4 regions of the Sinorhizobium sp. CB7 genome follow, and region 3 is predicted to be linked to each of the others. Evidence: riboswitches for the same ligand, from Rfam matches in the RefSeq annotation. Region 3 holds a riboswitch; each other region holds the start of a gene.
The links. Region 3 has a riboswitch for cobalamin ahead of AAE029_RS16035 (CbtB-domain containing protein). Riboswitches for the same ligand answer to the same signal wherever they lie in the genome.
Positions count from the first base shown of each region.

Region 1: it holds a riboswitch for cobalamin, as region 3 does, so the genes downstream of both, AAE029_RS35715 (ABC transporter substrate-binding protein) here and AAE029_RS16035 (CbtB-domain containing protein) in region 3, are expected to answer to the same signal.
Region 2: it holds a riboswitch for cobalamin, as region 3 does, so the genes downstream of both, bluB (5,6-dimethylbenzimidazole synthase) here and AAE029_RS16035 (CbtB-domain containing protein) in region 3, are expected to answer to the same signal.
Region 4: it holds a riboswitch for cobalamin, as region 3 does, so the genes downstream of both, cobU (bifunctional adenosylcobinamide kinase/adenosylcobinamide-phosphate guanylyltransferase) here and AAE029_RS16035 (CbtB-domain containing protein) in region 3, are expected to answer to the same signal.

Region 1 is NZ_JAULLL010000040.1:10,257-17,699, reverse strand. It holds gene aztD (zinc metallochaperone AztD) at 223-1,440, shown strand; cobalamin riboswitch at 1,479-1,715, shown strand; gene AAE029_RS35715 (ABC transporter substrate-binding protein) at 1,963-3,012, shown strand; gene AAE029_RS35710 (FecCD family ABC transporter permease) at 3,087-4,052, shown strand; gene AAE029_RS35705 (ABC transporter ATP-binding protein) at 4,049-4,813, shown strand; gene AAE029_RS35700 (alpha/beta hydrolase family protein) at 4,968-5,957, opposite strand; gene AAE029_RS35695 (PadR family transcriptional regulator) at 6,115-6,441, shown strand; gene AAE029_RS35690 (DUF1700 domain-containing protein) at 6,438-7,010, shown strand; gene AAE029_RS35685 (GIN domain-containing protein) at 7,045-7,443, shown strand, end outside.
Region 2 is NZ_JAULLL010000002.1:373,880-381,322, forward strand. It holds gene AAE029_RS05950 (LTA synthase family protein) at 1-295, opposite strand, end outside; gene AAE029_RS05955 (NAD+ synthase) at 520-2,199, shown strand; gene AAE029_RS05960 (hypothetical protein) at 2,232-3,062, shown strand; partial or broken gene AAE029_RS05965 (ankyrin repeat domain-containing protein) at 3,226-4,957, shown strand; cobalamin riboswitch at 5,005-5,218, shown strand; gene bluB (5,6-dimethylbenzimidazole synthase) at 5,261-5,947, shown strand; gene AAE029_RS05975 (DUF2865 domain-containing protein) at 6,059-7,138, opposite strand; gene AAE029_RS05980 (acyl-homoserine-lactone synthase) at 7,302-7,443, opposite strand, start outside.
Region 3 is NZ_JAULLL010000008.1:12,551-19,993, forward strand. It holds gene AAE029_RS16015 (LysE family translocator) at 1-247, shown strand, start outside; gene AAE029_RS16020 (cytochrome c) at 446-889, shown strand; gene AAE029_RS16025 (cytochrome c) at 1,124-2,038, shown strand; gene AAE029_RS16030 (hypothetical protein) at 2,068-2,310, shown strand; cobalamin riboswitch at 2,353-2,571, shown strand; gene AAE029_RS16035 (CbtB-domain containing protein) at 2,746-2,931, shown strand; gene AAE029_RS16040 (CbtA family protein) at 2,944-3,666, shown strand; gene AAE029_RS16045 (hypothetical protein) at 3,669-3,950, shown strand; gene AAE029_RS16050 (aldo/keto reductase family oxidoreductase) at 4,066-4,959, opposite strand; gene AAE029_RS16055 (LysR family transcriptional regulator) at 5,058-5,957, shown strand; gene AAE029_RS16060 (N-acetyltransferase family protein) at 6,022-6,588, opposite strand; gene AAE029_RS16065 (SDR family oxidoreductase) at 6,761-7,443, opposite strand, start outside.
Region 4 is NZ_JAULLL010000002.1:261,132-268,574, reverse strand. It holds gene cobN (cobaltochelatase subunit CobN) at 1-1,553, opposite strand, end outside; gene cobW (cobalamin biosynthesis protein CobW) at 1,563-2,612, opposite strand; gene cobU (bifunctional adenosylcobinamide kinase/adenosylcobinamide-phosphate guanylyltransferase) at 2,618-3,142, opposite strand; cobalamin riboswitch at 3,294-3,693, opposite strand; gene AAE029_RS05425 (chloride channel protein) at 3,872-5,662, shown strand; gene AAE029_RS05420 (cobyric acid synthase) at 5,667-7,121, opposite strand; gene AAE029_RS05415 (hypothetical protein) at 7,320-7,443, shown strand, end outside.

The DNA of each region.
Region 1 (7,443 bases), on a different contig from region 3:
AGCGCAGAACCGCTCTAACTTTCTATTTTTTACGCAATTCCGGACGGAAAACCGCGTTCCGCACCTTTCCTGGAATTGCTCTAGCTCATGCATCAACACGGACAACCTCCGGAAAGCTCACATCTGGCACCTCAAGTTCTAGATTGCGGACCGAGAGACTGGACAGGGTTCGGCAACTTTGATAGCAGACGTAATGTTATTACATATCAAAGGAGAATTTCCATGATATCCAGATCGACAATGGTCGGAAGTATTGCGGCGGCAGGCATTTTGACGGGCTCGGCTTATGCCGAAGAGGAAAGGCAGGCATGGCGTCTGTTCGTTGCCGATCATACCGCTCCGATAGCTCGGTCATTCGATGCTATGACGGGAAGGCAGACTGGCGAGTTCGGGTTGAAGGGATATGCTGCGCTCTCCGCCAGCGGTTCCGGCCGGACCGTTTTTGCCGTCCAAACCGAAGCCGATACCGTCCAGGCGATCAAATCCGGCGTGACGCTTTCCGACCATGGCGAGCATCGCGATCTGGAAATGTCCGAACCCGAGCTGCTACAGGTTGCCTTCGACGGGAAGCGACCGGTCCACGCCGTCATGCATGGCGACGACGTGGTGCTGTTTTACGACCGGGAGGGCAAAGCGAGGCTTCTCTCCGAAGAAGGAATCCTTACGGGCGAGGCGCACCAAAGGACCATCGATGCGACGGCGCCGCACCATGGAGTCGCCGTCCCCATGGGAGAGAACATGCTTGTTTCCGTTCCCGATACCAAGGCGGAGACGAAGCCGGATGAACTGCCGCCGCGTCTCGGTCTGCGCGTTCTCGATGCGAGCGGCGGGCAGATCGGCGAGGTGGAACCCTGCTCGGCGTTGCACGGGGAGGCCTTCTCGGCGAGGCTTGTCGCCTTTGGCTGCGAAGAAGGCGTCCTGATCGCGCGTCCCGGCAAGCAGGGGACCGTGCAACTCAAAATGCTGGAATATGGCGAAGCACTGCCGAAGGGAAAGGTCACCACCTTGCTCGGCAGCAAGGCCATGCAGTTCTTCCTGGGCAATTACGGCGAAGACAAAATTGCCCTGATCGATCCCGAAAGCGCCGAGCCTTACCGCCTTGTAGACCTGCCGACCCGACGCATCGATTTCGCACTCGATCCTGCGCGCATTAAGAACGCCTACGTGCTCACCGAAGATGGGCAATTGCATGTCATCGATATCCTGAATGGGAAAATCCGCGTATCGGCGACGGTCACCGAGCCCTACAGCAAGGACGGCCACTGGCGCGACCCACGCCCCAGGCTTGCGGTGGCCGGCGATGAGGTTGCCATCACCGATCCCCGCCATGGCCTCGTTCGGATGATCGACATCGACACGATGAAGGAGGTCCGCACCATCGCGGTCGAAGGGCAGCCCTTCAGCATCGTCGCCGTTGGGGGATCCGGGACCGTCCATTGACCGCTTGCCTCCCGCGGCTTGACGCGACCGTCGCGCTCGGCGTAACTGAGCGCGACGGTTCCCCGATGACGACTCAGAAGGGATTAATAGGGAACACGGTGCGGACGACCCAAGAGGGACCAAGACCGTGGCTGCCCCCGCAACTGTAAGCGGATTGCCGATCATCCCCGTGGCGCGAGAGCGCCATGCCACTGTGAGCTTAAGCCTCACGGGAAGGCAGATGAACCGGCGCATATCCGCGAGCCAGGAGACCTGCCGTCGAAGAGAGATCCAATTGAACGGGCGGGGTTGCCCGGAACAGGAGACGACATGATTTCTTTTGACGCCATTTTCAGGCGCAGACCCGCCCGCATGAGACGGACCGGATCCTCTTTTTCGACAAAAGATAATCGCTAGCGCGTCTGCCAGTAATCTGGTGGCACAGCTACCGGCACCGCCGCCGATTGAGCGAGCATTTCCCATCAACACCGGAGCGATCGATCCGCAAAGCGGACACGCCTCCGATTTTCAGTGAGCATTGCCATGTTTCCCCATCCTATTATCCGCAAATCCTTGCCGCGCGCCCTGACCTTCGCCCTTGCGGCGCTCGCTTTCGGGGCAGGCTCGTCGGCTACGTCCGCGGCCCCGACGGTCTATCCTCTGACCATCACCAATTGCGGCCGGTCCGTCACCTTCGAGAAGGCGCCCGAGCGGGTCGTGTCGGTCGGCCAGGCCATGACCGAGATCTTACTGTCGCTCGGTCTTGCCGACCGCATCACCGGAACCGCAGTCTGGTTCAGCCCTGTCCTGAAGCAGTTCGAGGCGGAAAACAGCAGGATCAAACGGCTTGCGGACAATGATCCGAGCTTTGAGTCCGTCGTCGGAACTGATCCCGAACTGGTTGCCGCAGAGTTCGAATGGCATGTCGGTCCGAACGGCTCGGTTGGCAGTTATGATCAGTTTTCGAAGCTCGGGATCAACAGCTATGTTGCGCCGGCCGATTGCGCCGCCAAGGACAATTCCGTCGGCGGGGACGGTGTCCGCAAGGAAATGCTGAAGACCGACCTCATCTATCAGGAAATCGCCGAGCTTGCGCAGATCTTCGACGTTCAGGATCGGGGCGATGCCCTGATCGCAGGCTTGAAAGAGCGTGAGGCCAAGGCGATCGCCTCGGTTGCCAATGCGAAGGCGAAGGGCATTCCCGTCGTCTTCTGGTTCTCCAGCAAGGAGGTGGACGGCGAGGCCTATATGGCCGGACGGAACGGAGCGCCCGCCTATATCATGCAGACCCTCGGCGCAAAGAACGTGATCACCACGAACGAGGAATGGCCGATGGTCGGATGGGAAACGATTGCGGGCCTCAACCCTGACATCATCGTCATTGCCGCCATGGACCGCCGTCGCTATGCCGCCGACGATCCGGCGATCAAGGTGAAGTTCCTTAAGACCGATCCGGTCGCAAGCAAGATCGATGCGGTGGAAAAGAAGCATATCATTGTGATGGACTCGCAGGCGATGAGCCCGTCGATCCGCATTGTCGACGGCATCGAGACATTGGCGGAAGGCATCCGGAAATTCGGGCTGGCCCAGTGAGCATCGCAACAACCACGCAACGAAGCGGGTGGGGCGCCTTTGCCGCCCTGTCCGCACTCTCGCTGATCGCCCTGATGCTGGCGATCAGCCTCGCGGTGTCGATCGGCGAAATCGTCATCCCCTTGCAGACGACCGCGGAAGCAATCGCCAATCGGGTCTTCGGTGCGACCTTCACGATCAAGCCGATCCATGAGGGGATCATCTGGGACTATCGCCTGAGCCGGGCGCTGGTTGCCGCGAGCTCCGGTGCGGCGCTTGCGCTGACGGGCGCCATCCTGCAAGCGCTGCTTCGAAATCCCCTTGCCGAACCCTACGTGCTCGGCATCTCGGCGGGTGCTTCGACCGGCGCCGTCGCCATCATGATCCTCGGCGTCGGGGCCGGGGTCATGACCCTTTCGACCGGCGCCTTCATCGGCGCAGTCGCAGCCTTCGTTCTCGTCTCTCTGCTTGCGGCGGGCGCGGGCGGCGGCGCCGACCGGATCATTCTGGCAGGGGTTGCCGGTTCGCAGCTCTTCAATGCGCTCACCTCCTATATCGTCACGACCTCGGCCAATGCCGAGCAGGCAAGGGGCGTGATGTTCTGGCTGCTCGGCAGCCTCAGCGGCGTTCGCTGGCCGGACGTCTTTCTCGCCATGCCGGTTGCCTTTGCCGGCTTCCTCATCTGCATGTTTCATACCCGCGCGCTCGACGCCTTCACCTTCGGCAGCGATTCCGCAGCTTCACTCGGAATTCCGGTCAGGCGCGTGCGCATTGTCCTGCTCGCCCTGACGGCGCTGATGACGGCCACAATGGTCAGCATCGTCGGCTCGATCGGTTTCGTCGGCCTGGTCATTCCGCATGCCGCGCGCTTCCTCGTCGGTCCCGGACATGGCCGTCTGCTGCCGACAACGGCGCTGATCGGCGCGATCTTCATGGTGCTCGCCGATATCGTCTCGCGCACCATCGTCGCGCAGCAGGTCCTGCCGATCGGTGTGGTCACGGCACTCTTCGGCGCGCCGGCTTTCGCCATCATTCTCTACAAAGCCAGGAGGGCGGTTTGAGCATTTCGATCGAGGATGTGCGGTGGGACGCAGGCGGCGCGATGATCGTCAACGGCGTCACCCTGGAAATCGCCAGCGGCAGGACGCTCGGACTGCTCGGTCCGAACGGCTCGGGCAAGTCCAGCCTGCTGCGCCTCATCTGCCGGCTGCGGCAGGTCAAGAGCGGCGTGATCAGGCTCGGCGATGTCGACATCGCCAGGATCGCCCGCATCGACATTGCGCGAAGGGTTGCACTGGTCGAGCAGCAGGCGACCACGGACGCCGAGATAACCGTAAGCGACGTCGTCCGCCTGGGCCGCACGCCCCATAGAGGCGCTTTCTCGCCATGGGATCTCGCCGATGAATCGGCAGTGCGCGCGGCGCTGGAACAAGTGGGCATGACGGACAAGGCAACGCGGCTGTGGCGCACGCTTTCGGGCGGCGAGCGCCAACGCGCCCATATCGCCCGGGCGCTGGCGCAGACGCCGTCCGAACTGCTCCTCGACGAGCCGACCAATCACCTCGACATCCAGCATCAGCTGGAGCTCCTCGACCTTGTCACGAAGCTCCCGGTCACCAGCGTCATTGCCCTGCACGATCTCAATCTGGCGGCCATGTTCTGCGACAGCCTCGCCGTCCTGCAGGGCGGCCGCGTGGTGGCCGCAGGCCGTCCCGAAGCGGTGCTGACGGAAGATCTCATTCGCGATGTGTTCGGTGTGCGGGCTCATATCGAGAAGTCGGCCGTTCATGGCCGCCATCACATCCAGTATCTGGTCGGTTGACGTTGAGGCTCGTTGATCAACGGTCGCGCCTTCGGCCGGCTTGGCTCTCGCAGCCACCTCGGCTGGATGCAGAAGCGCCTGAGGGGCGAAGCTGAAGAACCTTACGCGCAAATCTATGTTTCTCGTCACCGTCCGAAGTGTCTAGCTGCGCTTTTCAAGGCTGCCTGGCTTCCAGATGCTGGCGGAAGAATGCGACTACCGCACCATTGAACTCTCTGTGGAATTCGACACGGTCGAAGCCAGGAGCATCGATGCAGGCGTCCGAAGGTGGCCGTATTTCCGGGCAAGGTGTCAGGAATGAGAGATGCACGGCGTTGGGGACGATCCGAAAGTCGGGCCTTCCGGGCAATAGGCGGGCAAGCGTTGCGACATTTTCGGGCGACGCTCCGCCACCTCCTCCGAGTTCCGATCCCCAAAGTTGAAGAGGAATTTTGACATCCTTCACACTGTCAGTCGTTTGGAAAACGACGCTTAGCGGATCCGCTACAACCATTGCTTTGACACGAGGGTCGTGAGTCAATGACTGAGATGGTAGCTTTGGCCGTGAAGGCTGAGCTTGATTGACGGGCGAGCATCCGGTCGCTTTCGGATCCGCGCAGCGCGGCGGCAGCTTGTTGAAATCCGGGTTCGCCCCGGCGATGACAAGGCCCGTATAGCCCCCTTGGGAAAATCCATAAAAGCCGACACGCTGCGGATCGATTTTCGCGGCATCGGGGGCGGCGGCAAGCATGAAATCAATGGTTCGCTTGATATCGGCGGGACGCTCGATCAGCACGCGGAGGCCGTTTGCACGGCTCATATCCGCGTGATTGGCATGGGGATGATTGACTGCAACGACGATAAAACCGGCATCGGCAAGCGCCTCAGCGGTATCATGATGGCCGAGATACCAGCCACTGTAACCGTGCGAAATGACAATGAGCGGCAGTTTTTCGCCGACAATCGGACAATTTGGCACCGCCGGTACAGTCAGTGCTCCGATCTTCATTTCTGAGGATGCCGCCGCACAAGGCGACCACATTGCCGCATCGATGGCCGCGCCGTTCTCATCGGCCGGAATTTGAATGAATTTCAAGCCTGCAGCATGGGTCGATGGCGCGATGAGGCAGAGAGCCGCAGCAAGCGCTAAAGCGAGACGAGTCATTGAATTGCTCCATTCAGCGAGAGGTACTTACGAGTCCATTCGGTAGGAAACATCCAAGTGAAAGTGAGGAACCTACGCGTTCAGCGTGGGCTGAACACGGGGATACCTTGCATAAGCAGATAGCTTGTTATATTCAAGCTGGAAAGTTGAGGTTTTCATGGCCGACTCGATCCAAGTTCAATTGCGAAAAGGTGCCCTCGATCTTTGCGTTCTGGCCGTGCTCTCACGGGGTGAGGGCTATGGCTATGAAATTGCCAGCACATTGGTCGCGGCGGTCGGCATGGGTGAAGGCACGATCTACCCGCTGATGCGCCGGATGCAAAATGACGGCCTGGTGGCCACCCGCATCATGGAGTCGAGCAGTGGGCCGCCGCGCAAATACTATCGCCTGACGCCGTTGGGCCAGGCGGTTTTCGAAGCTCATCGCCGCGACTGGCGATCGTTTGCGGATGCCGTCGATAAACTTCTTGAGGATCTGCCATGACCAGGGATGCTTTCTTACGTGCGCTGAGATCGGGACTTGCCGGTCTGCCGCCTCAAGATGTCGACGACATCGTTGCTGACTATGCCGCTCACTTTGCCGAGTCGAATACGTCCGGCCGCGGCGAAGAAGAGGTCGCTGCCGCATTGGGCGACCCGGCCAGAATTGCCAGGGAACTACGGGCTGACGCTGGCCTGCGCCGCTTCGAAGCTCACTGGAGCCTTTCGAATCTTCTGGCAGCCACAACGGCTCTCGCCGGCCTCGCGATCGTTGACATTTTCTTCCTGCTGCCGTTGCTGATCGTCACGATTTTCGTTGCACTCGGCGTCGCGACCGCACTGTCGGCGATCGGCGCGGTCGGCGTAAAGATTGTCTTCACCACCTTCCTATTCCACCTTGGTGAACCGGTGACTGGAGTAGTAGCGCGCTTGCTCATTGGCGCTGGCCTTGTGAGTGGCCTGCTGGGTGGCGGCGCGTTGCTGCTCATTGGACTGGGCGCAGGCGTACGTTTTCTCGGCCACTATGCCAGACTCCATTTCCGCTTGGCTAAGCTGGATCACGAGCGCGTTTAGATTTGCTATGTCAACACGCTGAAGGAACCTGACAATGAGCGGAAAATTGACGATCGTCGCGACGGCCGGACTGATCGGCTCAGTTATCTTTCTAACCCTGGGTATCGGACTTTCGGGGCGAGATTGGGCCGATGCGAGGCAGCTATGGGGTGCAATGCCGTCCGCATGTGGATCCACCGCATCTACCAGACAGCAGGTTACCCTTACTTTCGCGGCTAGTGACAGTCTAATAATCGATCTGCCGGCTTCGGTCCGCTATCAGCGGGGGGACAAGGCGGAGGCTATCGTGAGCGGAGATCCCTCACTTCTCGACCATGTGCGAATGGAAGGTCACAGGTTGAGCTTGGATTGTGATCCCGGCTGGTTTGCATCCAAAATCGCTGTCAGCGTGTCGGGACCCGCGATAACTGACTGGAAGCTGCTCGGTAGCGGC
Region 2 (7,443 bases), on a different contig from region 3:
GGCTCGACACGAAGGCGGGAACGGCGGCAAGCGGAGCAAGAGCAAGCGCAGACAGGTAAGCGCGGCCAGAAAGCGCATCCAGCAGGACCATCAGGAGCATGAGAACGCCGACTGTCGTCAGGCCTGGGCGAATGGGAGATATCAGAAAATCTCGGACGTTTACAAAGGAGCCGCTGGCGACCCACTCCACAGCCACCACGGTCCCGAGCGCGAGTAGCAACGAAATCAGACAGTTACACAACCCACGTGCGGCACGGGCAGAAAAGCTTCCTTCCTGTGTACTGAGAAAGAAGATAGCCGATCCGCGAAACGGTACAAATTTCCAAACCAGTGCGGCCAACGGCTTCTCCGGTCTTTAAAGAAATTTCATGCAATTGTCACATTACTGTCATGAATGCGGGATGAACCGTGCCGGTTCCACCGACTCATGCCATCGCGCTTGTTTTCTTTCGACACCAGCCCATCTATTTCTGCGCGCAGATCATTGCGGAGCCTATCGGCTAGAGCTAAATGAATGGCATGACAGAACAAAACTCGATCGCTCAGACCCTTCGCATCGCCGTTGGACAGCTCAATCCAACCGTCGGCGATGTTGCCGGCAATCTCGCCAAGGCCCGGGAGGCACGTGCTGATGCGGCGCGCGAGGGCGCGCATCTGCTGATGCTGACCGAGCTTTTCATCTCCGGTTATCCGCCGGAAGACCTGGTACTGAAGCCGGCTTTCATTCGTGCTTGCTGGAAAGCAGTCGAAAGCCTCGCCGCCGACACCGCCGATGGGGGACCAGGCGTCGTTATCGGTTTTCCGCGTCAGGATCAGAGTGGTCGCTACAATTCCATCGCCGTGCTCGACGGCGGCAAGGTCATCGCCGTCCGTGACAAGGTGGATCTGCCGAACTACGGCGAATTCGACGAGAAACGTGTATTCGACCAGGGCGCCATGCCGGGTCCGATAAATTTCCGTGGCGTCCGGCTGGGTATTCCGATCTGCGAGGATATCTGGGGCGAGCTCGGCGTATGCGAGACATTAGCCGAAAGCGGTGCCGAAATTCTGCTGTCGCCGAATGGTTCGCCCTATTATCGCGGCAAGGTGGACGTGCGTCATCAGGTCGTCCTCAAGCAGGTGATCGAGACCGGTCTGCCGATGATCTATGCGGCCCAGCTCGGCGGCCAGGACGAACTTGTCTTCGACGGGGCGAGCTTTGCCTTCAATGCCGACAGGACGCTGGCCTTCCAGATGAGCCAGTTCGAAACGGCGGTGGCGGTCACGACCTGGAAGAAGAACGGCGATGGCTGGCACTGCGCCGAAAGCCCGATGGCGCATATTCCCGAACGCGAGGAGGCGGACTATCGCGCCTGCCTGCTCGGCTTCCGCGACTATGTCAACAAGAATGGCTTCAAGACTGTCGTACTGGGCCTTTCCGGCGGCATCGATTCCGCGATCTGCGCGGCGATCGCGGTCGACGCGCTCGGTGAGGAGCGCGTCCGTACGGTGATGTTGCCGTATCGTTATACTTCGAGTGATTCACTAAAGGACGCCGCCGATTGTGCGCGCGCTCTCGGCTGCCGCTACGATATCGTACCGATCGAGGAACCGGTAACGGGATTCAGCTCGGCGCTTTCGGACCTTTTCGAAGGCACCGACAGCGGCATTACCGAGGAGAACCTGCAGAGCCGCGCACGTGGCACTATCTTGATGGCGATCTCCAACAAGTTCGGTTCGATGGTGGTTACCACCGGCAACAAGTCGGAAATGTCGGTCGGCTATGCAACGCTCTACGGCGACATGAACGGCGGCTTCAATCCGATCAAGGACCTGTACAAGATGCAGGTCTACGCGCTGGCGCGCTGGCGCAATGCGCATGTGCCACCAGGCGCGCTCGGCCCGTCGGGTGAGGTGATCCCACACAATATCATCGAAAAAGCACCGTCGGCGGAATTGCGCCCGAACCAGACGGACCAGGATTCGCTGCCGCCCTATCCCGTGCTTGATGACATTCTCGAATGCCTTGTCGAAAAAGAGATGGCGGTCCATGAGATCGTTGCGCGCGGTCATGATGTTGCAACAGTGCATCGTGTCGAGCATCTGCTCTATCTCGCCGAATACAAACGGCGGCAGTCGGCGCCCGGCGTGAAGATCACCAAGAAGAATTTCGGCCGCGACCGGCGCTATCCGATCACCAACCGGTTCCGGGATCGGTAAGTCTACCGCCTATCGGGCACATTGGGGGAGCAATGCGCAGTTCGGTCGAGATCTACAATATCCCTACGGGCAGTTCCCGGATCGTCTGGCAGACGGAGCGGCTCGTGGAAGCCCCGAATTTTTCCCGCGACGGCCGGTTTTTGCTCATCAACGGCGATGGGCTGCTTTATCGTCTTGCCCTCGAAGGCGATCCAGAGCCGGTGCTCATCGATACCGGCTTCGCGCGATTGTGCAACAACGATCATGGCATCTCGCCGGATGGCACGCTTATCGCCATTTCCGACAAGACGGAATTCGGCAAGTCCTGCATCTACGTGCTGCCGGCTGCGGGCGGAACGCCACGCCAGGTGACGACAAACCTGCCTTCCTATTGGCACGGCTGGTCTCCGGACGGGCAGCGCGTCGCCTATTGCGGCATCCGTGATCAGGTCTTCGATATTTATACGATTTCGATCGATGGCGGCGAGGAGACGCGGCTGACACAAGGCAAAGGCCGCAACGATGGCCCCGATTGGTCTGCGGACGGGGAGTGGATCTATTTCAATTCCAGTCGTACTGGCCTCATGCAGATCTGGCGCATCCGTCCTGACGGCAGCGGTCTGCAACAGCTCACCCATGACGACTACGGCAACTGGTTCGCCCATCCTTGCCCCAGGAACGAGAAGGTCGTGCTGATCTCCTATGACCCCGATGTCTTCGACCATCCGCGCGATCTCCATGTGCGGTTGCGCCTGATGGATATGGATGGGGGCAATCTGACGACGCTGTTCGAGCTCTTCGGCGGGCAGGGGACGATCAACGTGCCGAACTGGTCACCGGACGGTGACGAATTCGCCTATGTTCGATACGCGCCCGAGAAATGACCTCTCTGGACAGTGACAGCTTTCCTCGTTAGGAATTGACCGTTCGCAGGGCGCATCCGATCCGCGGGAAGGGCAAAGCCCACCTGATGTTGAATTTATAGACTGCCACACCTCTTTTCAGTCTGTGGGCGCGGATACCGGACGTGAACGAAAGGAGGTCGTCATGACCACGCGCCCATCTGCCGCGAGCGCCAGCATTGAATCCCTAAAAAAAAGGCGAAACTTCTCCTCCGATCCGTGCAATCCGGTGATGCGTCGGCCCGCGCTCGCGTTGAATCCTATTTCTCCAAAATCGAGGACGTCGGACTGCAGGACGTCCAGCTTGTCATCGCCCGTGAACATGGCTTTTCGAGCTGGACCAAGCTCAAGGCCCATTTCGACAGGATCAGTCCCGACGAACTGCCGCGCGATCAGCTCGCCAATCACTTTCTCTCGCTTGCGACGGTTTCCTATTTCGCCCGCATTTCCGCCGATCCAGCCCGTTTCGAGGCAGCTCTCCGCCTGCTGCAGGACCACCCCGTCATTGCGGACGAGAACATTCATGTCGCGGCTGCCATCGGCGACGCCACGCGCGTTGCCCGCTGGCTTGACCGCCAGCCGCAGCTTCTCGACCGCAAGGGCGGACCTTATGATTGGCCACCGCTGCTCTATGCCGCCTATGCGCGTGTGCCGGGTCGCTCAAGCCTTCCGGCAGCACGACTGCTGATCGAACGCGGCGCCAGTCCCAACGCCTTCTACCTCGATGACGGACAATATCGTTTCACGGCGCTAACTGGCGCCTTCGGCGAGGGGGAAGCGGGCAAGCTGCGTCAGCCCGAACATCCGGATTGCATCGCTTTCGCGCGCATCTGCTCGATGCCGGTGCCGATCCGAACGACAGCCAGGCGCTTTATAATCGCATGTTCGAACCGGATAATTCATGTTTGAAATTGCTTCTCGAATACGGGCTCTCGGCTCAGCATCGCAACAATTGGCTGGTGCGGACAGACGGAAAATTCGTGGAGAATTCGCAGACCGTGTTCGACTACCAGCTCGCCTGGGCACTGGAAAAACGCATGCCCGAGCGCGTCAGGCTGCTGGTTGAACACGGCGCCGATGTCATCAGACCGGTCAACGGACGGACGCCTTTCGAATGGGCCCAGCTCGGCGGCGACCGGGAGCTGGCGTTGTATCTCGTGAGAAAGGGAGCAGTTGCGGTCCGACTGAAGCCAGAAGACCAGCTCCATATTTCGATCATGAATACGGAACTTCCGATCGAAGAGGTGGTCGGGATGATGCGGGAGCTCACCAGTCCGGCGCAGATGCAACGCGTCCATCCAGCAATGCTGCATGAAGCGGTCGCCGACAACGCTTTCGAACCGGTCAGACGCATGCTGACGCTCGGTTTCGATGTCAACGCCATGACGAGCCGAGCGCCGCTACATGAGGCAGCCCTGCATGGCCATATCGAGATGGCAAAGCTCCTGATCGAGCATGGCGCCGATACGAAAATCCGCGATCCTTACCACTATGCGCCGCCGATTGGTTGGGCCGAGTACAACGGCCAGCCGGACATGGTCAACTTTCTTAGAGATCAGTCGCTCGATATCTTCGCTGCGGCTGCCTATGGCATGATGGATCAGCTCACTGCGTTGCTTGACGCCGATCCGTCACTGATGGAGAGAACATTTGGAAGCTTCCGGCCCAGCGGCAGAGCGGATCCGGATCGCGACTGGCTCACTCCGCTCGGCTTTGCCGTTCTCAACGGCCGCTTCGAGGTAATCCATTTCCTGATGAAGCGAGGTGCCGATCCCACGATCAGGAATACATCCGGCCGTTCGCTGAAGCATGTGGCACGGGAAATGGGCGATGAAGCGCTCTTCTCGATTCTTGACGGCCACACACCGATGACGTGAGCCTCGGCCGGCGCCTTGCGATCCGCTTGCTTTCTGCGAGCGCATCGCGCATACCGGTGGGGTCAGGTGCCCGCGCAAGCGGGAGAATCGGGAATCCGGTGAAAATCCGGAACGTGCCCAACGCTGTATGGCGGATGCCTGCCGCAGGATTGAGCTTTCTCAAGCTCTTTTCAGATGGTTGCCACTGGTTCCTGAACCGGGAAGGCAGCGGCGGGCAGAGGAAGCCTAGTCAGAAGACCGGCCTGGCGAGATAGGCTGACCCGCGTGGACGGCGGGGAGGTCAGCATTGTTGGGGAGTTGACGATGCGACCAGAATCTGCGGACTTTCTTGTCCGTGCGGAAGCTTTTTCCGTCACTGAACGTGAGGCTGTATACCACGCCATTGAAACACGGCGGGATGTCCGTGACCAGTTCCTGCCTGATCCCTTGCCCGATGACTTGGTGAACCGGCTTCTCCAGGCGGCGCACAACGCACCTTCCGTCGGCTTCATGCAGCCATGGAACTTCATCCTCGTGCGCGATGCAGACGTGCGTGAGAGAGCCTGGCAGGCCTTCGACCGGGCGAACCGCGAGGCGGCGCTGATGTTCGAGGAAGAACGGCGCGAGACCTATCGCTCCCTGAAACTCGAAGGCATCCGCAAGGCGCCGCTCAGCATCTGCGTCACCTGCGATCCGGATCGCGGCGGCAAGGTCGTGATCGGGCGGACCCACAATCCGCGCATGGATGTCTATTCGACGGTCTGCGCCATTCAGAACCTATGGCTGGCGGCCCGCGCCGAAGGGGTTGGGGTTGGCTGGGTCAGCATTTTTCATAACAGCGACATCCGTAATATCCTCGGCATTCCAGAAAGGATCGAGATTGTTGCCTGGCTCTGTGTTGGATATGTCGATAAGCTTTACAGCGAACCGGAACTGGCAGTGAAGGGCTGGCGGCAACGTCTGCCGCTCGAAGAACTGGTCTTCAGCGAGCGCTGGGGAAACACTCCCTGAGCTGTTTGCCTATAGCGTTTCAGCTTTTCATGGAGGCGCAGAACCGCTCTAACTTTTTATTTTTGCGCAATTCCGGACGGAAAACCGCTTCGCACTTTTCCTGGAACTGCTCTATTGCTGCGGCTGCGGGCCGGGAAGGGCCGGTTTTTTCAGGTCGATCTTCCCTTGGGCGTCGTCGAGGAATTGTGGACCGACCTGGCGGACCTTGTTTGCTGCCGGGTCGTAAGGTCGCTCCGGTGGCGGTGCTGGCGAATTGAGCGCCGTGGTCGACGTCGGCTGGGATTTCTTCGTTTCTATCCTGGTGACCGAACTTTCCGGTGTCGACGCCTGTTCGCCGTTGCGCCGCAACTGCTCGTAATAGGCCGAGAAATTGCAGGTGCAGGACGATTTTTCTCCCGGAGGCCGGTTTCGATAGGCAAAAGCGTTGGGCATTGCGCTATAGGGGGCACCGGTCGAAACCGAAACCATGTCGTCCGCCTCCTGAGTGGAGAGGACCCGATAGAAAAGCTCCGTTTGAACGCCCGGACACATCCGTGCGCAAGTTTCCGCGTCCCGCTGGAAATCATTAGGCCCCGCATGGGATGAGAGCGGAAAGAACCCGCCGTCACAGGTTCTCACGCAGACGGTGCTGACATCGGCGGGATATTCGCGTGGGTCAGAATAATTCCCGATGTCGCGAGGATCACTGCCCATCGGCGGAATGAAAGTCTCCTGCGGCATCCGTCGGCCGATGTCCCGGTCAGGGTCAATGAGTGCATCGGGCGTCACAATGCTGGCTTCATTGCAGCCGTTTTCCTCCAGCGAGGCGAGCAGATGGCGCCGGAGCCCGTCATCCGGACGACTGGTCAGATTGATCTGGTTCCGCCTGTCGATCAGGTAGCGGATATTGTCGCGCATGCGATCAAGTGCGGCCTGCAGTTCCTCGCACATTGGGGCGTTCTCGCCGTTGACAATGACGAAGCTGCCGCCCGAGCAGCCGTAATCGCGCAGATCGTTCTGCACCTTGCGCATTTCGAGGTTCTGCTGGGCGATTGCATTTGCGTATTGCCGCGTTTCGGGATTGTTGCCGACGACTTCGCGAAGATCCGCCAGACGCGCCCTCAGATCGTCACAGAGCGCGCTTGTCTGCGCTGCCGCGGGTGCTGCAAGGAGGGGCAGGACGAGAAGAAAGGAAAGGCTCCGGCGTTTCACTGTTTCTTCCTTCGCAGGCGACCGGCGAAAGGTTCCAGCCGGCTCACGGGGCATCAAGACTTAAGTTGGCTATCGTATACAGCTCCAGCCTTAACAAGCCTTTGCAAAAAATTAGAACGGCCGGCGAGAAATGTCCACGACGGACGCTCGCCGGCTGTGCTGATCATGCTGCCCGGGCGAGTTCCAGTGTCGTCTCTCTTGCGAGCAGTTCCCCCTCGATCTCGGCGACGGACTTCATTCTCTCAAGAAGATCCTCCGTGACTTCCCAGGCGATGGCGACGGCGTGGACGGAACCGATCTTCTGC
Region 3 (7,443 bases):
CTTCATGCTCGCCGTCTATCCACAGTTCCTGAAACCGGAATACGGGCCGCTCTGGAGACAGGGACTCATTATGGGACTGATGACCGTTTTCACGCAGTTTGCCATTTACGGGGCCCTCGCAATGACGGCCGGTCGCAGCCGCGATCTGCTGGTTGCCAATCCCGCTGCGACTGCCTTCGTCGGCCGCTTTGTCGGGCTTCTCCTCGTGCTCGTATCGGCTTTTAGCCTCTGGCACAGCTGGCGTTAGGCCAGCGTGCCCCGCCTTGTGCATGAGCGCCGTCTATTTTGAGAATTCGCTCCTTGTGTAAACGAAATATGACGCTGATTTTACTATCATATCACCACTTTGTTACTTCATGGGTAAGTTGGAAATTGCCATCATGCCGCCGCACATGAAACGTCCGGCAGTTCACGGGGAACGCGGGCACGAACACGGAGAGCGGATATGAAAATGAAATTGATTGCGGCCGCGGTCGTCCTGGCCGGCGTGGGCCTTGGCGCCGCGATCGCGCAGGACGGGACCCACGAGGCGCGTTCGGCCCTCATGAAGAAGGTCGGCGGCTCAGCCGGCGCTCTGGCCGCCATTGCCAAGGGCGAAAAGCCCTATGACGCGGACGCGGTGAAAACGGCGCTGACGACGATTTCCGAAACGGCTAAGGTTTTCCCCAACCAGTTCCCGGCAGGCTCGGAAACCGGCGACAAGGCGGCGAGCCCGAAGATCTGGGAAAATATGAGCGACTTCAAGGCACGCGCTGAGAAACTCTCCACCGACGCAGAGACCCTGGTCGCTCAGCTTCCAGCGGATGCTGCGGCTGTCGGTGCCGCCGTCAAATCACTTGGCGCCAACTGCAGCGGCTGTCATGAGAACTACCGCATCAAAGTTGACTAGAGCGGGATGCCGAAAAGTGTGCGCGGTTTTCGGACAACATCCCGCTCTGACTTTTTGATTTAGAGGCGGATCCAGATTTCAGGTCGATTCGACCTGAAATCATCCGGCTCTGAGGCTGATCGGTAGGTCGTTTCGGCGCCACCGCCGCATCTGTACCGCGCCGGTCTTGCCTCCGGCGCGGTTCTCTCATCTTATGCAGCGCAAAGATCTCCGATATTTCTAAGAAGGAAGCCAATGGCTGCGATAGTCGCGAAAGTGCTGCTCTGTCTTGTCGGTCTCGCTGTCATCGGGGCGGGCGCCTTCTATTTCGTCACCCGCCCGGATCCGCTGCCCGAAAGCCATTGGGCCAATCTCGGGGCGCCTGACGTCAAGAACGGCGAGATGGTTTTCTGGGCAGGTGGCTGCGTCAGCTGTCATGTGGCGCCCGGCGCCCAGGGCGATGCGCGGCTTGTGCTTTCGGGAGGGCTGGCCCTGAACAGCCCCTTCGGCACCTTCCACGTTCCAAACATCTCCCCGGACGAAACGGCCGGCATCGGTACCTGGACGCTGGCCGACTTCGGCAATGCCATGAAGCGCGGCGTCGGCAGGAACGGCGAGCATCTCTATCCGTCCTTTCCCTACGGCTCCTATACGCGCATGAGCGACAAGGACGTCAACGATCTCTTTGCTTTTCTGAAGACGCTGCCGAAAAGCAGCAATGTGGCGCCGCCTCATGAACTACCGTTTCCGTTCAATATCCGGCTGGCGCTCGGGGGATGGAAATTCCTCTATTTCAATGATCAGCCGCGTGTTGTGCTCGCTGACGCCGACGACAAGGTCAAGCATGGTCAATATCTCGTCGAAGGGCTTGGCCACTGCGGCGAATGCCATACGCCGCGCGATGCTCTTGGCGGCTTCCTCAAGGACCAGTGGCTGGCTGGCGCGCCGAACCCGGAGGGCAGGGGCCGTATTCCGGACATTACACCCGGCTCGAAGGCGGTTGGCTCCTGGAGCGCGAGTGATATCGCGAGCTATCTAGAGACCGGCTTCACGCCTGACTTCGATTCGGTCGGTGGCTCCATGGTCGATGTCCAGAAGAATATCGCCCGTCTACCCGCTTCCGACCGTGACGCGATCGCGGCCTATTTGAAAGCCATCCCGGCGCGCTAGGACCTTCCTCGAGAAAGAAAGCGGATAGCATGAAACCTGACAGACCGCTCTCTTCCGAGGACATCGACGCCGCGTTCATCCGCCTGAAGCAGCGCTATGCGGCCGGGAACGAGCCGATGGCGCGCTGGATGACGGACACCATGGCGAAGCTGGAGACGCGTCTTGCAGAGGATGTCAAGGATCCGCGCGACCTGGCTGAGGCGCGTGCCGCCGCTCTCGCCTTCATCCGCATGACACTGGAACAATGGGCAAAGAGGCCGCCGCATGAATAGGACGCGCAGCGGCCGTATTGACACCGCCCGGCATGCTGAGTGATAGTTCCTTCATTCGATGGTTCCCCGTAAGCCAAGCTTCGGGGATGAAAAGGGAACACGATAGGGATGACCCATGAGGGGCCCGATTCGTGGCTGCCCCCGCAACTGTGAGCGGCGAGTCCGAGGACCAATTCCGGCCACTGGTATTTAAACCGGGAAGGCGCGGTTCCGGATTGTGACCCGCAAGCCAGGAGACCTGCCATTGAATGATGTCCAAGTCGGGCGGGGTGTCCCGAGACTGCGATGCTGATGGAAATTGCCACTCTCGGCAACTTATTTCCGTCGTTGCGGCCTTTTCGTCCCTCCAGGCTATACCATTCCACTCGGGAGCCGCCGCCTTGCGCAGATCGCCGGCTCATCAATTTATCTCTGCGCTGGATGAGGGGACGTTTCATGCCTGTTCAGCAAACTGCTTCCACTGTCGTCACGACCGACGTCAAGGCCGGCAAAATTTTGCAGTCGGTGATCGCCATCTGCTTCGGTTTGGTCATTGTCGGTTTCGTCGGCTTCTCGCATCTCGAAGTCGTTCACAATGCGGCGCATGATACGCGCCATGCCAACGCGTTTCCCTGCCACTGAGCGGTTAGAGCCATGTCGCTTTTCCGTTCGATCGTCTTCACATCGGTCATTGTTGGCCTGATCGTCGGTGTTGCCGTCAGCGTCGCGCAATTTATCGGCACGAGCCAGCTTATCCTCAAGGCGGAAGTCTATGAGAAGGCTGGCGAAGCACCCGCGCACGATGCCGATGCTGCAGCGCCCGCCGCGCACGATCATACCGCCGTGGCCGCGCACGAACATGAGGAAGGCGGCTGGGAGCCGGCCGACGGCTTCGAGCGCAACGCCTTCACGGTCGCCGCCAATATCCTGACCGCGATCGGCTATTCGCTGGTTCTAACGGGCCTCATCGCGTTGCGCGGCAAGCCGGTTACATGGCGCGATGGCCTGCTGTGGGGGCTTGCCGGATTTGCCTGCGTGATGCTGGCGCCGATGCTCGGCCTGCCGCCGGAACTGCCGGGCACGCAGGCTGCTCCGCTTGGTGAGCGGCAGATCTGGTGGGTTGGAACGGCCGTCGCGACCGCCGCCGCCATCGGGCTTATCGCCTTCCAGCGCAAGCCCTGGGCTGCCGTGCTCGCTGTCGTTCTGATCGCCGCGCCGCATCTGATCGGCGCCCCTGCGGCCCCTGAAGGAGAGCATGCGCTGGCGCCGGAGGCGCTGGAGCATCAGTTCGTCGTCGCAGCCGTGTTGACGAGCCTGCTTTTCTGGGTGCTGCTCGGTTCTCTCAGCGGCAGCATCTATCGCCGTTTCGAGGCCTGATATTGCCCCGCCTTGTCGCCGAATGGCGCGAGGACATCGATGCTCTGCAATTCGCCGCCGTGGATCACGGCGGCGTTTGCGTCATTCACAGGCTGGCCTTTCGCAGCCTGCTCGGCTTCACGCCGCAACGAGAGGATTGCCTCGCCTATTTCACGATGCATTCCGTCGCTTTCGACGCGGCGGCCTCGGCGAAGATTGCGGCTGCAAATATACCGCCGGGCCGCAGTTTTCATTTGAACAGCAGGGATGTTTCCCGGCAGCTCAATGCGGCAAAGACCCTTTAGATCGGGATGATTTCAGGTCGGATCGACCTGAAATCTGAATCCATCTCTCGATCGAAAAGTTGGAGCGGGATGTCGCCCGAAACAGCGCACACTTTTAGGCACCGCGCTGCGGCGTTCAAGCAGACACGGCAGGTTCTGGCTTTTGCTCTCCGATCGCATCCAACTGGGCGAGCGCTTCGTTAGATAGCGTCAGTTTGGCGGCTGCGAGATTTTCACTCAGATGCGCCAGCGATGACGTTCCAGGGATGAGGAGAATGTTTGGCGCCCGGTGCAGCAACCAGGCGAGGGCGATTTGCATCGGCGTGGCGTCGAGTTGCGTCGCCACCGTTGAAAGGATCGACGATTGAAGTGGCGTCATGCCACCCAGTGGCCAGAAAGGCACGTAAGCGATGCCGGCCGCCGCCAATGTGTCGATAAGGCCGTCATCGGCGCGGAACGCGAGATTGTATTGGTTCTGGACGCATGCGACCTCGGCGATGCCACGCGCTTCTTCGACTTGTGCGAGGGTGACATTGCTCAAGCCGAGTTGCCGGATGAGCCCTTGGCGTTGTAGCTCGGCAAGGACAGCAAATGGCTCCTCGATCGACCCCTCCGCTGGTTCGTGTATTGTGCCCGGAACGCGCAGATTGACGACATCGAGCACCTCGACTCGGAGGTTCCTGAGGTTGTCGTGAACCTGGCGGACGAGATCGCCCGGGCTGAGGGCAGGGCGCCATGATGCATCGTCACCGCGGGACGCACCGACTTTCGTGACAATCACCAAGTCGTCCGGATAGGGATGGAGCGCCTCGGCGATAAGCTGATTGGTGACGTGCGGGCCGTAGAAGTCACTGGTGTCGATATGATTTACTCCAGTCCCCACGGCCTCCCGCAGAACTGCGAGTGCCATTTCCCGATCCTTTGGCGGGCCGAACACGCCGGGACCGGCGAGCTGCATGGCGCCATATCCCATGCGATTAACCGTGCGGTTGCCGAGATGAAAAGAACCGGCGGACGAGATGTTAGTCATGACAGATCTCCGTGCGTTAAATTCGCACCCTATTTGGACCTGTTCGGATCTTATGATAATACAGCACAAACTCTACGGGCTGTGCGCGGTGGCGAACAATGGAAAATCTGAGTGATCTCTCGGCTTTCGTAGCGGTGGCCAAGGCAGGCGGGTTCCGTGACGCAGCGCGCGTGACCGGCGCATCAGCCTCGCACCTGAGCGGGGCCGTCCGGCGGTTGGAGGCGAAACTTGGTGTTCGGCTGCTGAACCGCACGACACGCAGCGTCGCTCCTACCGAAGCAGGCACCCGCGTGCTCGAGCGGCTGATCCCGGCCATTGCCGAAATGGAGGCGGCGCTGGATGTCGTCAATGCGTTTCGTGATCGCCCGACTGGGACGCTGAGGCTCAACGTGCCCTCCAGCGTGGCCAACGGCGTCTTGCCCTCGATTATCGAGCCGTTCCTGAAGGAATATCCGGACATCCGGCTGGAGGTCGTCGTCGAAGACAGCTTCGTCGATGTGCTTGCCGCCGGATGTGATGCGGGCATTCGCTACGACGAGCGGCTGGAGCAGGACATGATCGCAGTGCCGATCGGTCCGCGCATCCAACGTTTCGCGACGGCGGCGGCCCCGAGCTATCTCGCAGTTCGAGGACACCCGGAACATCCGCGAGACCTCCTCGACCATAACTGTCTGCGTGGACAATTTGCCGGCGGCGCGATCCCGATCTGGGAGTTTGAACGCGACGGCGAAATCATGCGTATCGATCCGACCGGGCCGCTGATGGTCCGGCCTGGAGCGGCAGCAGACATGTTGGTCAGTGCCGCCATCGCCGGGCTGGGAGTCATCCGCCTTTTCGAAGAGCGGCTTCGTCCTGCACTCGATGAGGGGACTCTCGTTCCTGTGCTGGAAGCTTGGTGGCAGAGCTTTTCGGGACCCTTTCTCTACTTTCCAAGCCGGCGGCTCGTACCTGCGCCGTTGCGCGCCTTCGTGGATTTTATCAGGAACAGGCGCAGCTAGATTCATCTAGTCGGAGTCCTGAAGGTCCTCGGAGTTGCCGCCAAAACTCGGTCGGACTGCCGCCTCATGCCAGAGACTGCATGTATCGCATGCCGGTGACGGGACGGGGGATGAAGTCCAACTGCTCGTAGAAGCGGTGTGCCTGTACATTGCCGGTCGCCGCGCTGACGGAGAGGTAGCCGCAACCGGCCTTGCGCGCGATCTCGCGTGCGCGGTCGACGAGATGCTGGCCGATACCATGGCCGCGATGACCGTCGCGCACGAAGAGGTGATGCAGGTCCATGCCACGCTGGCCCTCCTGCGCCCTGTAGAGGGGAACGAGGATGGCGTAGCCCATCAGCCCTCCGCTGGACTCGGCAACGAGCGCGGTAATCCATGGAACCAGGCCGAAGAGATCGCGCTCGAGTTGCTCCAGCGTCGTGGCGGCGGCGTCGCCATGGTGAGCGGCAAGAAGGGTTATCATTTCATGAAGTTCCGGCAGGTCGCGCTGCTTTGCAGTGCGTATGGTGACCACCGGCGGGCGGGGGAGGGTGATTTCGGTATCCTCGGTCATGGCCTTCGCGTCCTCTTGATTTCTGCCGTCAGGACGCTGCCGATACAACAAAGCCGCCTGACGGCGGCTTGTTGACAATATGATCTGTCCGGCCGCCCCTTACAGGTACAGCCAAAAATACGAGCGAGAATGGAGCGCTTGTCTGATCATGCGCCCTAGATTCCCCGAAACCGGGGTTTTGTCAATAAGGGTCGAATTCGATCTCTCGGAATGTTGCCGAGAGATCTCTCCGATAGTACCGAGTGATAACCTATCTGTAGCCTGTCGCATCGGCAGGCTTTCCCGCATCCTGCACTTCAGGGACATAGCGCCACGCATCGGGGCTGGAACCATCGAGGTCGGTGAAACCATAGACCTGCGCCAGTCCGCCGCTGGAAAGCGATTGGCCATTCCAGCGTCCGCGATCCGGATCGGCCGCAAGCGCGGCAACGGCACGCCCGATAAAGCGTGGTGTCTCGGATATGACGAAATGCGGTTGCTTCGAAAGGGCATCGCGCCAGTTTTCCTCGGTCACGCCAAAGGCTTCCAGCATCATTTCCGAGCGCAGCCATCCCGGTGTGAGGGAGACGGATGTCGCCCCATGTGGCGCAAGGTCTCTGGCATGCGCCCAGGCCAGGCGCGTCAACGCCACCTTGGCGAGATCGTAGAAGGGCGAGAGCCGGTAATTTTCCGCATTGTACTTCGCTGTGCCATCCGTGACTTCCACGAGGAGGCCGCCCGGATGCTCGATCAGAAGCGAGAGCGCATAATGCGCTGTGACCAGATGCGTCTCGATGCCAAGGCGCAGCATGCGCAGACCTTTCTGCAGGTCGTGTTCCCAGACCGGCTTGTACCATTCCATCAGCCGTTCCCCACCCCAGATGTCGTTGACGAGGACGTCGAGGCGTCCCTCATCTGCGCGGATCCGATCGATCAGTTTTCGAACGTCGTCGG
Region 4 (7,443 bases), on a different contig from region 3:
TTTTGTGGAAGAGACGTGAAGAAGAGATTGTACTGATTTAGAGAAATTATCTCGCGTATCAATCGACCGTCATGGACGGAATTGGTCGGACCGTCCATCAGATGGCGCATCAATGCGTCACCATCGGCCGGAATATCGGCGACCGGATAACCGGCCCAGGCCAGTGCCTTCAGCACCTCGATCGTGCCAGCCGGCGTGTCGAGCCCGACGCCGTTGCCGAGCCGGCCGTCGCGGTTCGGATAATTCGCCATGACCAGCGCAACACGCCGGTCTTTAGGGGCGGTATGGCGAAGCCGCGCCCAGTTCGCCGCCAGCTGCGCGGTAAAACGCATCCGATCTGCCGCCGGCTCGCTGGCGACGATATTGGCCTCCACACGATCGTCGTAGCGTGCTGCCGTCTTGAACGAGACCGCACGGGCAAGCACGCGTCCGTCCACCTCCGGCAGCGCCACGTTCATGCCGAGATCGCGCGCCGAAAGCCCCTGCGCCGAGGCCGCCCAGGCCTCCCTTGAGGAGGTCGAAAAAATGGCCTGCAGCACAACGGCTCCGTCCGATTCCAGCACCGTCGGCTCGCGATCGGCACCCGGTGCTGAAACCGCAAAGCCTGTGGTATTGATCACCACATCCGGCTTCAGCTCTTGAAGGACACTTTCCAGGATCGCCTTCGAAACCGGATCCTTGAGGCTGTAGGCAAAGACCGGCAGCGGCCGCATCCCCTCCGAGATCAGAGCATCGATAAATGCTTCGACGGGTCTAGTCTCTCCGCTTTGGACAAGCGCACGGTAGAAGCTGATCGCGACAGTTGGGGGTTCAAATCCCTCCTCCGCTACCATTTCCAGACTGTGGTCGGCCGAGCGTAGCCCCTCATCCGCCCTTCGGGCAGCTTCTCCCCGCAAGCCGGGCGAAGGGGATGCCGCACCCTCGGAGAGCCCCCTCTCCCCGTCGAGACGGGGAGAGGGCTGGGGTGAGGGGCAAATCCTCTTCCACTCCTCTACCCCGATCACGCCCCTGCCCGGCCACCAGATCCCGGCCTTCATCAGCGGCGTAGCCGGTGCCGGCTTCTCCGTGCCGGAAAGCATTGCAGCTGCGTAGCTGAGAAACGCACGCGAATTGGCGTCCCCGCCTTCGATTAGGTAGGACCATAGGGCATTGAGATCGTCGAGCGGAACATTCGAAAAGGGTGTAAGCCCCGGATCAGGCCTGGAATCACCTGGCAAAACGGCGATAAGGCTGTGGCTTCGGGCTGCTGCCGCATGCAGCGCTTCCAACGCATGATGGAAATAGCTGGCGCCGCCGAGCGCGCGAACGATGATGAGCTTCGCATGCCGCGCCGTCCGCTCGATATAGGTATCGACCGACATCGGATGCTTAAGGGTCATCAGGTTCGCGAGCCGCAGAGAACAGGCCATTTCCTGCGCATCATAAGCGCCGGCAATGGCCGCGAGTTCGGTATCGGCGGCAGACAGGAACAGGACGTCGCCGGGAGACTGGCCGAGATCGACCGCCTCCTCGCCGTCAGTGATCGTCCCTTTCTGGGCTAGAAGTAGATGCATTGCCCGATCTTATATCAATCCCTCGATCGCCTTACGCACTTCGCCCTCGTCCATTTCATGTAGGCCGATCACGACGAGGCGGGTGACGCGGGCTTCGCCCGGTTCCCAGGCCCGATCGAAATAGTTGTCTATGCGGCTGCCGACCGCTTGAATCTGCAAGCGCATCGGCTTGCCGGGGACATCAACGAAACCCTTGAGGCGCAGCACATCATGTTCGGCGATCACGCCCTTCAGCTTTTCGACAAAGGTCGCCGGATCGCCAATCGGACCGAGCTCGACGACGAAGCTGTCGAATTCATCGTGATCGTGCGGCGTACCGTCCTCATGCTCCAGCTCGTGGTGCGACTTGCGGTTTGCGACATCAGCTTCCGCTCCAATGCCGAGGCCGAGCAGGATGGCGGCAGGCACTTCGCCATTCCTGGCCTCGATCATTGTCGGCTTGCGGGCGATCCGGGAAGCGACCTCTTCGCGGACGCGGCCGAGACCGTCGCTGTCGATGAGATCCGTCTTATTCAGGACGATAAGGTCTGCGCAGGTGAGCTGGTCTTCGAACAGCTCTTCGATCGGGCTTTCATGATCGAGGGAATCGTCCTCGACGCGACGCGATTCGACTGCATCGTGATCGTCGGCGAAGCGACCAGCGGCGACTGCCGCGCTGTCGACGACGGTAACGACGCCGTCAACCGTCACTTGCGTGCGAATATCGGGCCAGTTGAAGGCGGCGACCAATGGCTGCGGCAGTGCCAGACCCGAGGTCTCGATCACGATGTGGTCGGGGCGCCGCTCGCGTTCCAGCAGCTTGGTCATGGTCGGGATGAAGTCATCGGCGACCGTGCAGCATATGCAGCCATTGGTAAGCTCGATGATGTCGTCCTCCGTGCAGTTCTCCGCACCGCACCCTTTCAATACCTCACCGTCAACGCCGAGATCGCCGAATTCGTTGATGATGAGGGCGATCTTCTTGCCGTTGGTATTGGAAAGCAGGTTGCGGATCATCGTCGTCTTGCCGGCGCCCAGAAAGCCGGTGATGACGGTGGCTGGAATCTTTTCCTGGTTCATGCGGATCAACCCTTCATTTTGAGCGGCAGCCCCGCCGCTACGAAATAGACTTCGGCCACTGCTGCGGCGACCATCTGGTGAAGCCGGCCGGCCTGGTCGCGAAATTCGCGCGCCATGCGGTTTTCCGGCACGATGCCGAGACCGACCTCATTGGAAACAAAGACGAGGCGCGCCCGCGCCATCGGCAGGAATTCGATGAGAGCGGCAAATTCACTCGCCATATTGCGCTCCTCCATCATCAGGTTCGTGACCCAAAGCGTCAGACAGTCGATGAGTATGGCTCTGCCATCGGCATCGATTGTGCGCAGACAACTCACAAGATCGAGCGGCTCCTCGTGCGTCGTCCAGAGCGCGTCCCGATCGGACTTATGCTGTTCGATGCGGCATCGCATCTCCTCGTCCCAGGCGCGGCCGGTCGCCACATAGTGGCGTTCGGGACCAGAGGACATGACAAGCGATTCGGCGAAGCGGGATTTGCCGGAGCGAGCGCCGCCGAGAACGAGAGCGGCGCCTGATGACTGAAATGGCATCAATGGCTCCGGTCGTTACACGAGCGGACGCAAATCGGCGCGAGACGCGACCGGAAAGCACGGAAGGACGTTCGCGCAAAGCGAACGCAGGAATAATTTCAGCGCCATGACAACCTCCGTGCTGGCAGCGGGGATTTTCCCCATCGATGGGCTTCCGCCCGACACGCATGGCAGGTCTCCTGGCTCGCGGGTAAGGCACCGCGACCGGGGCAGACCGTTTCGGGTCGCCCTGATCGTGCACCAGCGGATCTCCCTCGCCTTCCCGGCTTGCAATCATGAAAAGGCGGACGATTCGTAGAAATAGAGGCGTCCCGCCGCGGTTGATCATGATGCCACGCCAGTGGCTTTTTCCGGCTCCCCTCCTTCTCGCCCGCCCGCGCCATGCGGGCCGCCGACGAAAATTCGAAGGAACCGAACGGAAGACCCTGACCGCTCTACAGTCGCGGGGTCGGCTGTGATGAGAGCGCCCGGCATGGGTCCGCTCCTTCACATTCCCTTTTCATCCCATGCGACAACATCGCCGCTCGGGAACCATCCGTATGCCGCAATGATTAGGCGTTCGGTTCTCGCAAGTCAATCAACGCCAATTATGCGACACCGAATGTTCCAACGACGAAACCTGCAAGAAAAAAAAGAAACTTGCCGGTCTTCTGCCGCAATTCTTTGACGTTCAACGACTATAGAGGCGAACGCCTCCGGATCAGGACACGCAAATCACCCATCTTTTCCATGCTGCAGAAATTTGAACCGCGCCGTCTCGGCATCCTCTATACACTCTTCGACCCTGGTCGCCTGAGGGCGCTTGTCCGTCGCAGCGAACTCGGTCTCGTCTTCGCCGGAGCCCTTATCGGCGTCACCTCCGGCCTCGCGGTGACCGCCATGAGCCTTGTATCGACGAAGATGCACAGCCTGATTTTCGGCATCGGTGAGGCCGAACGTCTGAGTGCAAGTGACATAGATAACCGCTTTCTGCTGTTGGTTGCGCCAGTCGCGGGTGGCATCATCCTTGGCCTGCTGATCTTCCTCCTCGCCAAGACGCGGAAGAAACCGATGGTTGACCCGATCGAAGCCAACGCGCTTCATGGCGGCCGTTTGTCCCTGACCGACAGCATCCTCGTCGCAGTCCAGAACGTGATTTCCAACGGTTTCGGCGCTTCGGTCGGCCTTGAGGCCGGTTACACCCAGCTCGCCGCCGGCATTGCCTCCAAGGTCGGCTACAAACTGCAATTGCGTCGCGCCGATCTAAGGACGCTGGTTGGCTGCGGTGCCGCGGGCGCAATCGCCGCCGCCTTCAATGCACCCTTGACGGGCGCCTTTTATGCTTTCGAACTCATCATCGGCACCTATACGATCGTGTCGCTGACCCCGGTGGTCGTCTCCGCCCTGATTGCGACGATCGTGGCCCGTCTTCTCGCCGGCAGCGACTTTATGATCGATGTCGGAGAATTCGGCAGCGTCGCGACGGCCGACTACGTGCCCGCAATTCTTCTGGGAGCCTTCTGTGCCGGCGTCGGCATCCTGCTCATGCAGGCGGTATCCGCCGTCGAGGAAGTGGCGCGCAAGAGTTCCATCGCTCCGCCTTTCCGTCCGGCGCTCGGAGGCATTGTTGTCGGCTTGCTCGCCATGATCTCGCCGCAGGTCCTTTCGGCGGGCCACGGTGCTCTGCACCTGAATCTTGCCCGCGATGTCGCGATCCCATCGCTGATCGGGCTTTTCCTGTTGAAATCGCTCGCATCAGCCGTGTCGATCGGCTCGGGCTTCAGGGGCGGTCTGTTCTTCGCCTCGCTCTTCATGGGTGCCCTGCTCGGCAAACTCTTCGCCTATTCGGCTCCCTATTTCGCGAACGCTACGCTGACGCCGGTGATCTATGCCGTCGTTGGGATGAGCTCGCTCGCCGTGGCGATCATCGGCGGTCCGCTGACGATGACGTTCCTGGCCTTGGAGATCACCGGCGACTTTGCCATTACCGCGCTGGTGCTTGCCTCGGTCATCACCTCGTCCCTGGTCGTCCGGACAACCTTCGGCTACTCGTTCGCGACATGGCGATTCCATCTGCGCGGTGAAAGCATCCGCAGTGCCCATGATGTCGGCTGGATCCGCAATCTGACGGTCAACAGACTGATGCGGTCCGACGTGCGCACGGCCAATGCCAATGTCAGCGTGGCCGAATTCCGCCGGCAGTTCCCGATCGGTTCCACCCAGCGCGTCATCCTTCTCGATGATTCGGAAAAATATGCCGGTATCGTCCTTGTGCCGGATGTCTATGCAGGCCTTGTCGACAAGGATGAAGAAAATCAAAGTCTCGCCGACTTCATCAAATACCGGAATGATTTTCTGCTGCCGCAAATGAATGCCAAACAGGCGGCTGCGATCTTCGACAAGACGGAAAGCGAAGCGCTTGCGGTCGTCAACAATCTGATTGAGCGCAAGGTCGTCGGTCAGCTCAGCGAGAGCCATACGCTGCGCCGCTACAGTGAGGAACTGGACAGGCGACGGCGCGAGGTTTTTGGCGAGCTGTAGGGGCCTAGCCCAGCAGGCTCTTCAGCCAATCCCGGTTCAGCACTTTGTCCAGTTCCATCGCAATCTCGTCCAGCGCGTCCTCGACACCCTGGCGATAGTTTGTCCGCTCGCCTGAAAGGCCGAAGCTTTCGAGCAGTTTTGTCCTGTAGGCATCGCTGCTGAAGAGCCCATGAAGATAGGTGCCCATAACTCGGCCATCGGCGGATACCGCACCGTCCGGGCGGCCATCGATAATTGCCGAGGGCCGTTCGCAATCGCTGCCACGCGTGATACCCAGATGAATTTCGTACCCCGACAGAGGCACATTATGTTCCGCTGACCACGCCTTGCTGTTGCGTACAGTCTTTTCCGGCGCCATTTCGGTTTCGATATCGAGCAGCCCCAGTCCTGCCGCTTCTGCGGTCGTGCCTTCGATCCCAAGCGGATCATGGACCATGCGGCCAAGCATCTGATAGCCGCCGCAAATACCAATGACGCGCCCGCCACGCCGCACATGGGAAGCAAGTTCGCGGTCCCACCCCTGTGCACGCAAATCCGCCAGATCGCCGATGGTCGATTTCGATCCGGGGAGAACGACCAGTGCCGCATCGGCAGGCAGGGACTCGCCCGGCCGCACGAAAACGAGATCGACGTCCGGCTCTGCCCTTAGCGGGTCGAAGTCGTCGAAATTGGCAATGCGCGGCAACACCGGAACAGCGATCTTCAATGCACTGCGACTGCCGCGCGCAAGCCTTTCCAGCACGACCGAATCCTCGGCCGGCAGTCTTCCGGCTGATTTCAACCAGGGTACAACCCCAAGACATGGCCAGCCGGTAAAGTCGCCGATCGCTTTTATGCCGTCGTCGAACAGGGCCACATCGCCACGGAATTTGTTGATGATATAGCCAGAGATCATTGCGCGGTCGGTCGCGGGAAGAATGGCGTGGCTCCCGACCAGCGAGGCGATGACCCCGCCCCTGTCGATATCGCCGACGAGCACGACCGGGACACCTGCGCATGTCGCAAATCCCATATTGGCAATGTCGCCTGCCCGGAGATTGATTTCGGCCGGAGACCCTGCTCCTTCCACGATAACCAGATCGCTGCCTTCGCTGACCTTCGCAAAGCTCTCCATGACGAAGTCGAGCAGTTGCGGCTTCAGACGCTGATAATCACGACCCTTCGCCTGCCCCCAGACCTTTCCCTGCACGACAATCTGGCTGCCAGTTTCCGATTGTGGCTTCAAGAGCACCGGGTTCATGTGGACCGAGGATGGGACCCGCGCTGCAAGCGATTGCAGCCATTGCGCCCGGCCGATCTCGCCGCCGTCCTCGGCCACCGCCGCATTGTTCGACATGTTCTGTGGTTTGAACGGCCTGACCTTCAGGCCTCGCATGGAAGCAAGCCGGCAAAGCCCTGCGACCAGTATCGTCTTTCCGACATCCGAGCCGGTTCCCTGCAGCATGATCGCCCTGGTCATCGGCTTCTATCCAGTGACAGGAGCATGACAGATGATCCCTGACGCCGCGCCCTCTTCGATCGCGCAGATGCGGAAGGATCTTGGGTCGATGAATAGTCAATTTGCGACATTCGATGGCGATTTCCCTCGTTGTTTTCACACCTGAAACAGCATTATCTCCGCTGCAAATCAAATGAAAGGCAGACGACCGGCACATCCATGCTGTACATCTTCAATAACAGAAATTCGATTCAGATCGTCTGGGATGCCAAACTACCGAAGCACAAGCGCCAGAGCCGCATGCAGGAACTAGACATCCGCTTCGGCACGCTCGGTCTCATCC